Regions from separate parts of the Paradesulfitobacterium aromaticivorans genome, predicted to be linked through region 1. Evidence: riboswitches for the same ligand, from Rfam matches in the RefSeq annotation. Region 1 holds a riboswitch; the other holds the start of a gene.

Region 1 (5,966 bases):
TCCTTTTTATTTATGGGTGGGTTCACCACCACCTTAATGCTCTTAGGGGTGGTGACCGCAAGCTTAGGTAAGGTGTTGACCCTGCCAGGATGGTTTTGGACCTCCTTCCTCGGGTTTTTATATCTGATCGCTGGCCTAATTCTGTTAGGGGTTAGACTTCCCATTGCAATCCACGGGTTTCAGGTTTTCAGACATAAACCACCTCAGTTGTTCCGATTTATCATCAACCGGGAAGGGCTAAACCCCGGGGCGATGGGAGCAGTTTTTGCTCTGGCTCCCTCCCCGTGTACGATACCGGTAATCTTGGCCGTAAGTGCCTTTGTAATGGCCGGCGGGCATCCGTTGTTCGGGGCATTGGCTTTAGGGTTTTTTGGCCTGGGTCACAGTCTGCCGTTGGGGTTCGCTTTCTCGCCCTGGGTACGTAAGTTGTTCAAGCCTAATCGCTTTACTCGCTATTTGCGTCCGGCTTTGGGAATGTTCTTAGTCGCTGCCGCAGTATATTTCCTGGTCGCGGGACCAGACTTCTTTGACCATAATTCTATGGCAGTCCATGATCATTGAGTAAGGTGGATCCCCGCACTCGGCGAAAACCGGAAGTTAACGATAATACGGTAACGGATCGACCGGCTTGCCGTTAATCCTCACCCCAAAATCAAGGTGAGGCCCGGTACTCCAGCCGGTGGAGCCGACATAACCCACAACCTGTCCGGCCTGAACGCGTTGACCCACGCTTACCCCCAATTTGGACTGGTGACCATAAGTATTCGTTGTTTCGCCCCCAATATCCACTACCGTAAAATATCCGTAGATGTTGTCCCAGCCGGCAAATATCACTTCTCCGAAGGCAGCAGCCAAAATCGCCGTGCCGGTTGGAGCCGGTATGTCAATCCCTAAATGCTGTCCCTGTTTCTTTGTTACAGGGTTTGTACGCCAACCAAATGGACTGCTGATTTCATAATAACCGGGTAGGGGCCAAGTCGTGATCGAGCTTTTGACTCCTGACTTGTTCGCGACCTGAAGTTGGCGTATTTTCGCCTGCCATGCCTGTTCCTGGGCGGCAAGCTTTTCGATCTCTTCCCACTCTTCCTGTTGTTCCTTCTTAACACGGGTTAGCAAGGCCTGCTGTTGCTGGAGCTTATTGTTGAGAGCGGCCCTGGCAGCTTGTGCCTGAGCCTCCAACTGAACAGCCTGGTCTTGAGTTGCCTGGAGCACCTTGGTTCGTTCGTTAACATCCTGGATAGCTGAACGCGTTTGCTCCAGCAAATTCTGGTCGTTTTGGACTAGCCTTGACAGGTATTCAAAACGTGTAATTAAGTCACCAAGGTCAGTCGCCTGAAAAAGAATCTCCAAGTAACTGATGGGAGCAACTTCATAAATCGCACGCAGCCTTGCTCCAAGTACCTGCCGCCGCTCATCCACTTCCTTTTGCTTGGCAGCGAGTTCCTTTTGGGCAGCCAGCAATTGCGCCCGCGCCTTCCTTGTAGCCTCTTGTTTTTCCTTTAAATCTCTTTGGGCCTGGAGCGTCTGCGCGTCTAACTGAGCCAGTTGGGCTTTGATCTTGTCGGCTGTAAAAGTAAGGGGTGATAGCCTAAGCTAGTTATAAATCAGCAAGATGACATTCGTTTGAAGGTAGAATATCCAGCGAACAAGCTGAAAAAATTTCCCTATGTCTGGAACACTATAATGATGTTGAAACGTGTATCGCAAAGCTTGAATCAACTGTTATTTCGCTATCTGAACAATTCAGCAAAGAGATTAAGTTGTGGCCACGACACCAGGCATTAAAGATTTTTCTGCTATTGCAATCATCTCGGAAATTGGTGCTGACATGTCGGTATTTCCAACTGCTAAACACCTTTGCTCTTGGGCTGGCCTTACCCCTCAAAACAACGAGAGTGCAGGTAAGAAAAAATCTGTTCGTATTAGCCGTGCCGGTATTTATATCAAGCCTTTGCTGGTTCAATGCGCTAATGCAGTAATAAAGGATAAGAATTTTCCGCACTTTCGTTATCGCTATGAAGCGATCAAACGCCGCCGTGGCCACAAACGGGCTGTCATAGCTGTAGCAAGAATGATGCTTACGGCTATCTACCACATTACTAAAAAACAAGTCTCCTTTTGATCATTAGCTTTACGAGAAAACTCAGGTCAAACCGGATAATCAGCTAAACAAAGTAGCGCGAGCCGTTATTCTTTTACAGCGTTTTTAATTACATGGCGAGTCATCTTCTGGAAGTAGAGCAGTCGGGCGGAACAATAACGGTCGACAGTACACTAGGAAAGGGAACAACTTTTTCGTTTTACCTGCCGGCGTAAAACCATCAGGCATTTTCAAGCCTTAATATTTTCCACAGCAAATAGGAAATGACCCATGCCACAATGAAAAGTCCTACTAATATATAGCCCATACCCCCAAAGTTCAAATGCTGTATCCATCCCCAAATTCCACTGTTTAGTCCTAGCTTTGCGGTAATTATCTGGGCCAATTCAATTAGACCGATAAACAGTGCTGCGATTACGGAAAGACCGGTAACCGATAAATTATAATAAATCTTGCGTAACGGAGTGGAAAAGGCCCAATGGTAGGCAGTTGTCATAAAAACTCCATCCGCAGTGTCCATCAAGCTCATACCGGCAGCAAATATAATTGGAAGGGACAGTACTACGGTAAAAGGCATCGCTTGAGTCCCAACATTCGCTGAAATAGCTAACAAGGCAACTTCAGATGCAGTATCAAAACTTAACCCGAACAAAAAGCCAAGCGGGTATACATGCCAACTCTTGTTAATAAAACGATACACTGGTTTTAAGAAACGTGATATCAAGCCACGGTTTAGAAGCTGCTGATCAAGATTTTCCTCATCATACTCCCCTTGACGCATCTTTACGAAGAACCGGTAAATATCGAACCAAATGTAAAGATTAAAAAGCCCAATGAGAAGAAGAAAACTTCCGGCGACCATAGTACCGATGAGTCCTGCGACAGCTTTTAATTGAGGGATGTTCTGTTGGGCCCAATGCATTGAAAAAGCCGTAATGATTGCCATAATACAGACAACCGTAGAATGACCAAGCGAAAAGAAAAATCCTACTCCTGTCGGATCCTCTTTTTGCTGTATCAGTTTGCGCACTGTGTTATCGATAGCGGCAATATGGTCAGCATCAAAAGCATGGCGTAACCCTAGGGTATAGGCCAAGAAAGCAAATCCCAGCAATGGAGGAAATTGCTTGACATTCAAAAACAGCAAAATCATGCCTAAAAGGTGTATACCTGCAACTGATATTCCGTAACGGATCCATTTAGGGCGGCTAGTTTTTTGGGGTATTTCTTTCAAAATTGTTCCTCCTTACAACTGCTTAAAACAACAAAAAACCCTCCACCAACGAAAGGGTTTTCAAAGCTTAACCGGTATCAATCAAGAGCAGTGACACAGGCATACCTCCCTAACATCCCGTAGGTCGTCGTGTGTTTGGTATGAGCAGGTCTCCTGGCTTAAGATCCTCATCAACTTACGTCTTCCCGGATAATATTCCAGTGACAGAGTGTAAGTTAACTCCCTCTAACAGTGGCGGGCACCGCATCAGCTTTTACTGATTTCCCTTTTCAATTCTTTTCCCTCAGGAAAGAATCACTCATCCCTAGTATTTAGTTGATTTAATGATACATGATTTTAGAAAGCTTGTACAGTCTATTGTGTACTCTTTAAAGTCCCTACCTTAGAAATCTTACCCCAGAACTCCGGTGTCTGGTGATTCGGTGGAGCCTTTTCCAGCAGGCCCGTTAGATCCTGTCCTGCCACGAGCTGTTGGCCCATAGGAGTATGCTTGCCCAATTTCCATAGCTTAGAGTTGGTCACGTCATACGTCCTGAGCAGCATTTTGTCCGCTTACTGCATTGCCGGGAGTACCAGGCTGTGTTTGCGGTGTTTGAGTTGTTGTTTGCGTCGCTTGGGTTCCAGTACACCCGTTTACAAAAAGAGAGCAAATAAGAGTATTACCATAATAAATAGTCGCTTCATGCTGTTTCTCTCCTTGTACTACCCTAAATACTCCCAAAATTTCATTTGCGCGCAGTCCAATAAAGCTGCTTTGCCAACTCTATGCCAGCTCCACGATTCTCCCGTGCTCCAGTCTCACCCGGCGCTGGGCCAGTTCCCCAACTTCCGGATCATGGGTGACCATTACAATCGTATGTCCTTCCCGGTGAAGTTCTCGAAAAAGTTCAATGACGATTTGTTCGGTCTGGTCTTTCAGCAGTTTCATTTGATTCCTGCTGCTTCGCAGCTCGCACCTCAAGGTTATTTTATCATAAACGGAAATTTACTTCAGATGGAGTAGAGCTGCTCTCTGTTTTGTCGACTATTCCGATTCACGCAGGCGTTCAACAATAGACTGCCTGTTTGTACCTCTGTAGTAAGGGGGATCACCATGGATACCATAATAAGCAGCGGGGAGGAAAGGAGCATTGGCAGTATGGTAAAGCGATAGCGGAAAAACCACAAATTGACGGCTAAGGACTGAATCACACCATAGGAGAATAACGCACCCACCACAAATGTAATAAAAATATTTGTCCATATCAAAACCGTTGGTGAGCGTGAAAACAGAATTGAGCAAAATTAGGCTGAGAGACATGGAAGTGATAACGATGGCCGTTTTCTTTTTATTTCGGGCCAGGTTGGAGACAGACATTTTAGAGATAGTCCCCGTATTTTCTTTACCGCAGGACTTTTTGTTACGTCTTTCCTTGCCTAATCCCTGCTCTGTATACCTCACAGCCTCAACCGGTGAAACAGCTCCGGCAATTTTCCCCGGCTTTCGGGAGCTGATCCATACGGTGAGAAGTGAAAAAAGAGCCGCTCCCGTAAAAACGGATATCCCGTACCACGGAGATTTCAAAAATGTTGTAGATAATGAGATAACCTTGAATATAATCAGGCAGAGTAGTGATGAGCATTATGGCCAGAATGACCATCCTCAATACGGATAATCCGGTCCGCAAATTGGGCAATTTCCTCGTTATGGGTAATCATCACAATAGTCTGGCTAAATTTTCGGTCCATCTTTTCTGTATGGTGTAAATATCTCAAGCTGTTCTGTAGGTTTACCATATGAGATTTCTAAATCGGAAATGCGGTCTATGTTTGCCTCATATTTTTATTTTTCTTTCCCAAGACAACATTTTTTATATTTCTTTCCGCTTCCACAGGGGCATGGATCATTTCGTCCAACAAAGTTTTCCCGTCTGTAAGGAACATTCACCGAAAAAATTCTATTTTCCTCGTATTCGTCATGGAAAATCCTCTTAAACATCTCATCCTCATGCTCATCATTATAATCTTTATCAAATAGATATTCCTCCTCATCGTCCTCTTCATCTGTAAATTTCCCAACCCATTCTTCCAACGAATTAACATCCTCTTCAGATATAAAGGAATAATCCTCATCTTCCTTAAGTTCATCCAGAACCTCTTTCATAGATCTATTAACCTGTTTATTCATAAACGGAATGTCAGCAAGAATCTCTACTACTTTGTCATCTGCTACCGCTTTTAATATGTCGTCTGTCAGTCCTAAAGGATGTATTAACGAACAGCACCTGGGAAGAATGTCCCACACATAGCTGTAGTCTACCTCTAGCTTTCCATTAAAAAGTTGTTTGAAATAGAACACCAGCTGTTCTCTCGATACCACTCCATGATTCAATAGGATCAGAAGAGATTCTAAGGCCTCTGTTCTAACAAATTCATCCAATGAAGAATTCTCAATAATGCCTTTAATCGGTTCAATATTTCCATCACAGACCGAAGCAAGAATATTTTTGAAATCCTCGGTGACCGAATCCCCCAGTAAGTCAAATATTTGCTCATCCGGCAGAGATGCAATCTTTATCATACTTTCATATGCTTTTTCCTCTCGAAAGTAAGCCAGTATGTAAATGGCTGGAAAATGAATCAGATACTTAT
Region 2 (5,966 bases), on a different contig from region 1:
AGACATCCGTCCAGGAGCGGTTGGCGAGGGAGCCCATCATCCAGAAGACGATGAGGTCCATTTGCTGGCCGGAGATTGCGATCAGGAATGAGAGGAAAGCTCCAATCAAGGCCTGTGTAACGACTCCGGCTAAGATCAAGGTTTCGCGTTCGCGCTGTCCCTGGTGCTGGGCTAAAGCCAGGACAAACCCCAGGGAAAGGAGTCCCCCTGCAAAGGAAAAGAGGGGGAGCGCAAACTGCCCCCAGCCAGAGGCGTGGGTAAAGAAGACGATGGAAGTGGCCGCGCCGAAGGCGGCTCCGACAGACACTCCCAGGATGTAAGGGTCAGCCAGGGGGTTGCGCAGGATTCCCTGAAACGCTACCCCCGCAGAGGACAGCATGCTTCCCACCACCAGGGCCAGAAAAATGCGCGGCAGACGCAACTCCCACACAATCGAGTGTTGGGCGATCGTCCAGGTGGGAGTAAGGTCCAGAAAAGGTAGGTGCGAGAACAAGATACGCAGGGAAAGCCCGAACGGGAGCTTGACCGAGCCGATCATAGCGCTTAAGACGATGGAAAAAAGAAGCAGGAAGATAAGCCCCCCTGTTAAGCTTAGCTTTTTTAACGGAAATTTAGCTCTCATGTCCGAACCTTCCTAAGACTTATTAAGATATTTTATCGAATCTCGTCGAATCTCGTCGGATAATGAAGGGGTCAGTCCACAGACCCCTTCTACTTGAAAAGATCCGGGTACAACGCTTTGGCGATTGACTCCAGGCCGTCTGTGATGCGGGGACCGGGGCGGGTGACCATGTCGCTGTCAAGGTCGATTACGCGCTGGTTTTTCACAGCTTCGATATTTTTCCAGCCTTGGCGGGAAAGGATCCCCTCTTTGGCGTTTTTCTGATAGTAGCTGTAGGTGTCAAAGATTACCTGCGGGTTTTTGGCGATGACTTGCTCACTGCTGTACTGAGCCCAACCGGTGACATCGTGGGCGATATTAACTCCACCGGCCTTGGTGACTATTTGATCAAGGAAGGTGCCCGCTCCGGGTGTAAAGAGGTTGGGGTCCACTTCGACAAAAACGTTTAAGCGGTCGGCTTCCTTCACTGTTGCCACTTTCTGAGCGATATTCTGTTCTTTCTCTTTCATAGCCGAGACGATTTTCTTGGCCTCCTCCGGCTTATTAGTGACTTGGCCGAGCTTTTCAATAGTCTGGTAAGTTGAGTCCAGGCTTTGCGGATTGAAAACAGCGACCGGAATCTTTAAGTTGCGGATGGCCGTGATCGTTTTCTCGTCATGCATCCCCAGAATAATCAAATCCGGGTTTAATTTAAGGATTTGCTCGGTATTGGGGTGGAGGCTGTCTTCAAAGACATATTCAACTTTCTGCTGTACTCCTTGCGGGTAATCATCATACTTGGTGACGGCCACAACTTTTCCTTCCAAGCCCAGAGCAAAAAGGGTCTCCGTGGAGCTTGGAACAAAGGAGACAATCCGCTTAGGCTCAGCCGGGATTGTGACTTCCGTGCCTGAATCATCTTTCAATGTAAAGGGATACGTTGTTTGCTGGGCCGAGGCAGTGCCCGTGCCTGCGTTTTTCTCAGGAGTCGTTTTTTGGGGAGCCGTGCCGCAACCGGCCAGAGCAAGCGTCAAGATTAAGGACAGAATAAATAGTATTGATACTGAGTTTTTTCTGAAGGTTTTGTTAGTTGACAATTTCTTTTCCTCCCTCTGTTCTTAAGACGTAAAATTACCTTCTCGTTTGATATCATTAAAGACTTAATGCCATTTAAGACTTTGACGGTATATGGCAAATTAAACAACTAAAAAATCCTTTTATCCTTGAGGATAAAAGGATTTTCATGCTGTTGCGGCTTGCGGGCGTTTATCTGCAACGCCTGTAAGCGCCTAATATCCTTTGCCTCGAAGGATTTAAGCCCTTTCTGCGAGCAGGCAGGTCTCCTGGCTCATGGCCTAGCATTCCACGCCTTCCCATCCTCAGACAGTGGCGTGCGTGTGGATGCTTCCAAGTTACAGTGGCGGGACCGCGCCGGTTTTGCACCGGACTTCCCTTTTCACCTTTCTACGCGTGGGCGCAAGAAAGGAACCTGTTCGCAAATCATGCACTTGTCTTAACCTCTATTGTAACGGATTGTGTCAAATTAGCCAAGAGGCCGGAACAGGGATTTTGTTTGGGCCATGCCGTGGCCTTCGCGATGGAGCAGGTTATATACCACCGGGATGATCACGAGGGTTAAGAGCGTTGAGACGGTCAAGCCGCTCATGATTGCCACCGACATGGGTACAAACAATTCGCTGCCTGAGAAAGCGAGGGGAGCGAGCCCAATTACTGTGGTCATGGCGCTCAAAAAAATCGGGCGGTAGCGTTTACTGACGGCGTCAAAGCATGCATCTCGGACGGACATGCCCTCGGCCCGGGCCTCATTGATAAACTCGATCAGCAAAATAGCGTTTTTGATGACCACTCCCATTAAACTGACGACTCCGACCAAAGCAGTGAAGGAAAGGGGTTGGCGGAAGAGGAAGAGACCGGGGACCACGCCGATGAGGGAAAGGGGAATGGTGAGGAAGATGATGAAGGGTTGGAGGAAAGACTTGAATTGAATCATGAGGATGACATAGATTGCGAACAAGGTCAGGAGGGCAGAGACACCCAGACTGCCGAAGTTATCCTTGATGTTTTTTGTCTCTCCTTCGTAAGATAGCGTAACTCCCTCAAGGACGGCTTTCTGTGCGGCCAGTTTTTCCTTGAGCACTTTTTCAATGCTGACGGCGCTGTAGCCGGGCTTGACTTCACTTGAGACGGTGAGCGTGCGTACCCGGTCATATTTGCGGATCGTTGGGATTTGTGGGCTGAGGCTGATGTGGGAAAAATCTTTGAGTAGAACTTTTTTGCCGGTGATGGAGGATTTGATGGCCAGGTTTGCGAGCTCCTCCGGGGTATGAATGTCGCTTTTGACTAATATAGAGTATTCATTCCCTGCTTTGCGCAGGACCGAGGCTTCCGCTCCTTTTAAGGCGATGTTCACCTGGCGTTGGATGTCATAGTTGGTGACGCCTAAGCCGGAGGCTTGGTCGCGGTCGATATCGACTTTAAACTCATATTTGGCGGTATCCAAATCATCGTCCACATTGATCGTTCCGGGTATTCCTGACAGTTCCGTGCGTACGAGGGCCACCGCTTGAGCCATTTGCTCCTGGTTGTCGCCGGCGATGCGGATGGCTAAGGGACTGCCGGGCATGGCTTTCTGCAAGAGTTGGACGTGCGCTTTCCCGCCGACTAGGTTTTGGTTCAGGAGATCCTGGAGATAGGCGGCAAGCTCGGGGTTGCTTTTGAAGCGTCCCCCCTTATTGAGGTCAACTTTAAACATGATTTGGGCGAAGTCCTGGGAAGGGGTGGATTTGGGCAGGGTGATGTAGAACTTGGGCAAGCCGCCCCCGATGGCGGTCGTGTAAGACAGGACTTCTTTTTGCTCGGAGAGGAGTTTTTCTACCTGCTGGGACGCGCGCTCAGTGGCTTCTAAATTGGCTGCACTGTCAGCGGTTAGGTCAACGTACAGAATGTTTTTGTCGACGGTGGGAAAAAACATGACCTTGAGATTGGTGCCGAGGTAAAGCACGGCCGCAAAGGTAAGAACTGTAAGGATCAGGGTCAGGGCTTTATGTTTCATGCCCAGGCGTAAAAAACTGTCATAAAAGCGGCGCACTGGGGCGTGTTTCCCCGCGTTGCCCTGTTTAAGACCCTCAAAAAAGATATAGGATAAAACGGGAGTGACGAGGAGAGCGACTAGGAAAGAGGCGGCGACCGAGAGAATCACGACCTGGGGCAGGCTTTGCAGAAACTCTCCGGACGGCCCTGGCACGAAGAGCATGGGGGCAAAGGCCACGGCGGTTGTGATCGTCGCGGCAAACATAGGGGCGATGGCCCGTTTCGTTCCTTTTATGCACGATTCGAGCTTCTCTCTGCCCTCATCCATGTAGACTTGGATGGAATCGATGATCACAATGGCGTCATCGACGAGCATGCCTAAGGCAATAATGAGCCCGGCTATAGAAACTTCATGTACTCTTATTTTAAGCAAGTACATGGCACTAAAGGTTATCAAGATGGACAGGGGCACCGCGGTCGAGGCTACAATAGCGTTTTTAAGGCCCATCCCGAAAAAGACGACGACCAGGACCAGGGCAATCCCTTCAAGGAGGTTTTCAAAGAAAGTTGAGACGCTGCGGCTGACATCTTGGGGCTGGTAGATCACCTCGTCCATTGTAAGCCCGGGGGGTAAGGAGGTCTTCAAGCTATCAAGCTTGGCGCGTACGGATTTTCCGATGAGGACGATGTTTTTGTTCGGTTCAAAATACCCGCTGAGAAGGATGGCATTTTGTCCGTTCTGTTTGACGCGGTAGCTTGAATCGGCCAATTCCCAGCGTACGTCTGCGATGTCCTTAAGGCGTACCAGGGCACCGGTTTGGCGGGAGCCGCCGATGACCGTATTTTGAATATCGTTCAGTGAGGTGAATACTCCCGGAATGTTTACGTTTATTTTGATTTGGCCGTCGCTGAGGGAGCCGGAAGGGATGGCTAGGTTTTGAATCTTGAGGGCATTCATCACATCTTCCGGGGATAAAGCGTACTGGTTCAGCTCGGAGGTGCGCAGTTCAACTAAGGCCTGTTTTTTCTGAACTCCGTCGGTGTTGAAGTGGGAGACACCGTTGATGGTGGAAAGTTCCTTTTTAAAATCATCAGCGAAAGCAGCCAGCTGCTCGTAAGAATAACCGTTTCCCGAGAGGCTGATGATCATACCTGCGGTGTCCGCCAAATCCGTATCAACCTGGATTGTGCCACTTTCAGCGGGCAGGTCGCGTTGGGCATCGCTCATAAACCGTCTTAAGTCAGTCCAGGATTTCTCGATGTTTGCTTGCGTGTTTAACTCCAGGACGACCACGGCAATGCTGTTTTTCGAATAGGAGTAGGACGTTTTGTAGTCGGGGACTTTAGCAGCTTTGTCCTCAATGACCCGGGTAACGAGTTTTTCAACGTCTTCCGGGGCCGCACCCGGGTAGATGGAGGTGATCACCGCAAACGGAGGGGTGACATCCGGGCTTTCCTGTTTGGGGATGAGGTAATAACTGTAGGAACCGAGGAGGACCGCGAGCAGGGTAAAGAAAAGGGTAAAGCGCCTGTTCTTGATGACTTTGGCCGTGAGACTGTTTTCGCTCTTGCTCATTGGCTTGCACCGGCGGCAGGATCAACCGGGTTGTTGTCTTTGACGCTTACCGGTGAGCCTTCTTTCAGTTCTTTCATGCCGGAAGTCACCAGGATATCCCCGGATTTTAGCCCTTCAACGCTCACATTGAACCCTTGGTTGTTGAGGAGTCGGATGTTTTTCTTGGTGGCTCGACCGTTTTCGATCACAAAAACGTAATCCTCCCCGTCATTCATGACGTCGGCGATCGGAATCCACCATCCTTTTTCTTCGCCGATAGCGATGGAGACTTTTACAGTGGCACCGATTTGGTACGCCGGGGCAGGCAGTTCCTCACTCAGAGTGATCTCCGCATTATAGCTCCGGCTTTCCGAATCGGGAACCTGATCCACGGTTTTTACTTTTCCGGCGGCCTTGGAATTGCCGACCAGAACCGTTGCCGCGGCACCGGGTTGAACTTTTTTCACATCGGCCTGGGACAAGCCGACGTTAACGACCTGTTGCCCTTGACGCAGCACAATTAGCGGATACCCGGCGGCCAGAATCTCACCTTCTTTATTTAGAACATCCACAACATAGCCGTCTAAATTGGAGTAGAGCTCGGTGTCATTTAGTGCACTCTTTTTTGCCTGAGAATCTATCTGAGCCTGGCGGTAGGTGGCCTCTTTGACATCCAGGTCAAGCTTAGCTTTATCCAAATCGTTTTTTGCCAGGCCTCCGGCGGCGTAGAGTTGTTCGAGACTCGCATAGCTATTTTTG

Evidence for each region. A riboswitch is a leader RNA that binds a small molecule or an ion and turns the genes downstream of it on or off. The one in region 1 is predicted to bind cobalamin.
Region 2: another riboswitch for cobalamin. It lies ahead of ACYQ2N_RS13285 (ABC transporter substrate-binding protein); the one in region 1 lies ahead of ACYQ2N_RS05090 (HoxN/HupN/NixA family nickel/cobalt transporter).

The regions. Positions count from the first base shown of each region.
Region 1 is NZ_BAAHYT010000009.1:112,050-118,015, forward strand. Features, by position in the region: gene ACYQ2N_RS05075 (cytochrome c biogenesis CcdA family protein) at 1-561, shown strand, start outside; gene ACYQ2N_RS05080 (M23 family metallopeptidase) at 598-1,461, opposite strand; gene ACYQ2N_RS05085 (transposase) at 1,763-2,122, shown strand; gene ACYQ2N_RS05090 (HoxN/HupN/NixA family nickel/cobalt transporter) at 2,322-3,335, opposite strand; cobalamin riboswitch at 3,462-3,652, opposite strand; gene ACYQ2N_RS05095 (cytochrome b5-like heme/steroid binding domain-containing protein) at 3,690-3,857, opposite strand; gene ACYQ2N_RS05100 (hypothetical protein) at 4,099-4,263, opposite strand; gene ACYQ2N_RS05105 (hypothetical protein) at 4,598-4,990, shown strand; gene ACYQ2N_RS05110 (DUF1186 domain-containing protein) at 5,158-5,966, opposite strand, start outside.
Region 2 is NZ_BAAHYT010000010.1:1,556,576-1,562,541, forward strand. Features, by position in the region: gene ACYQ2N_RS13280 (FecCD family ABC transporter permease) at 1-622, opposite strand, end outside; gene ACYQ2N_RS13285 (ABC transporter substrate-binding protein) at 712-1,698, opposite strand; cobalamin riboswitch at 1,918-2,109, opposite strand; gene ACYQ2N_RS13290 (efflux RND transporter permease subunit) at 2,145-5,228, opposite strand; gene ACYQ2N_RS13295 (efflux RND transporter periplasmic adaptor subunit) at 5,225-5,966, opposite strand, start outside.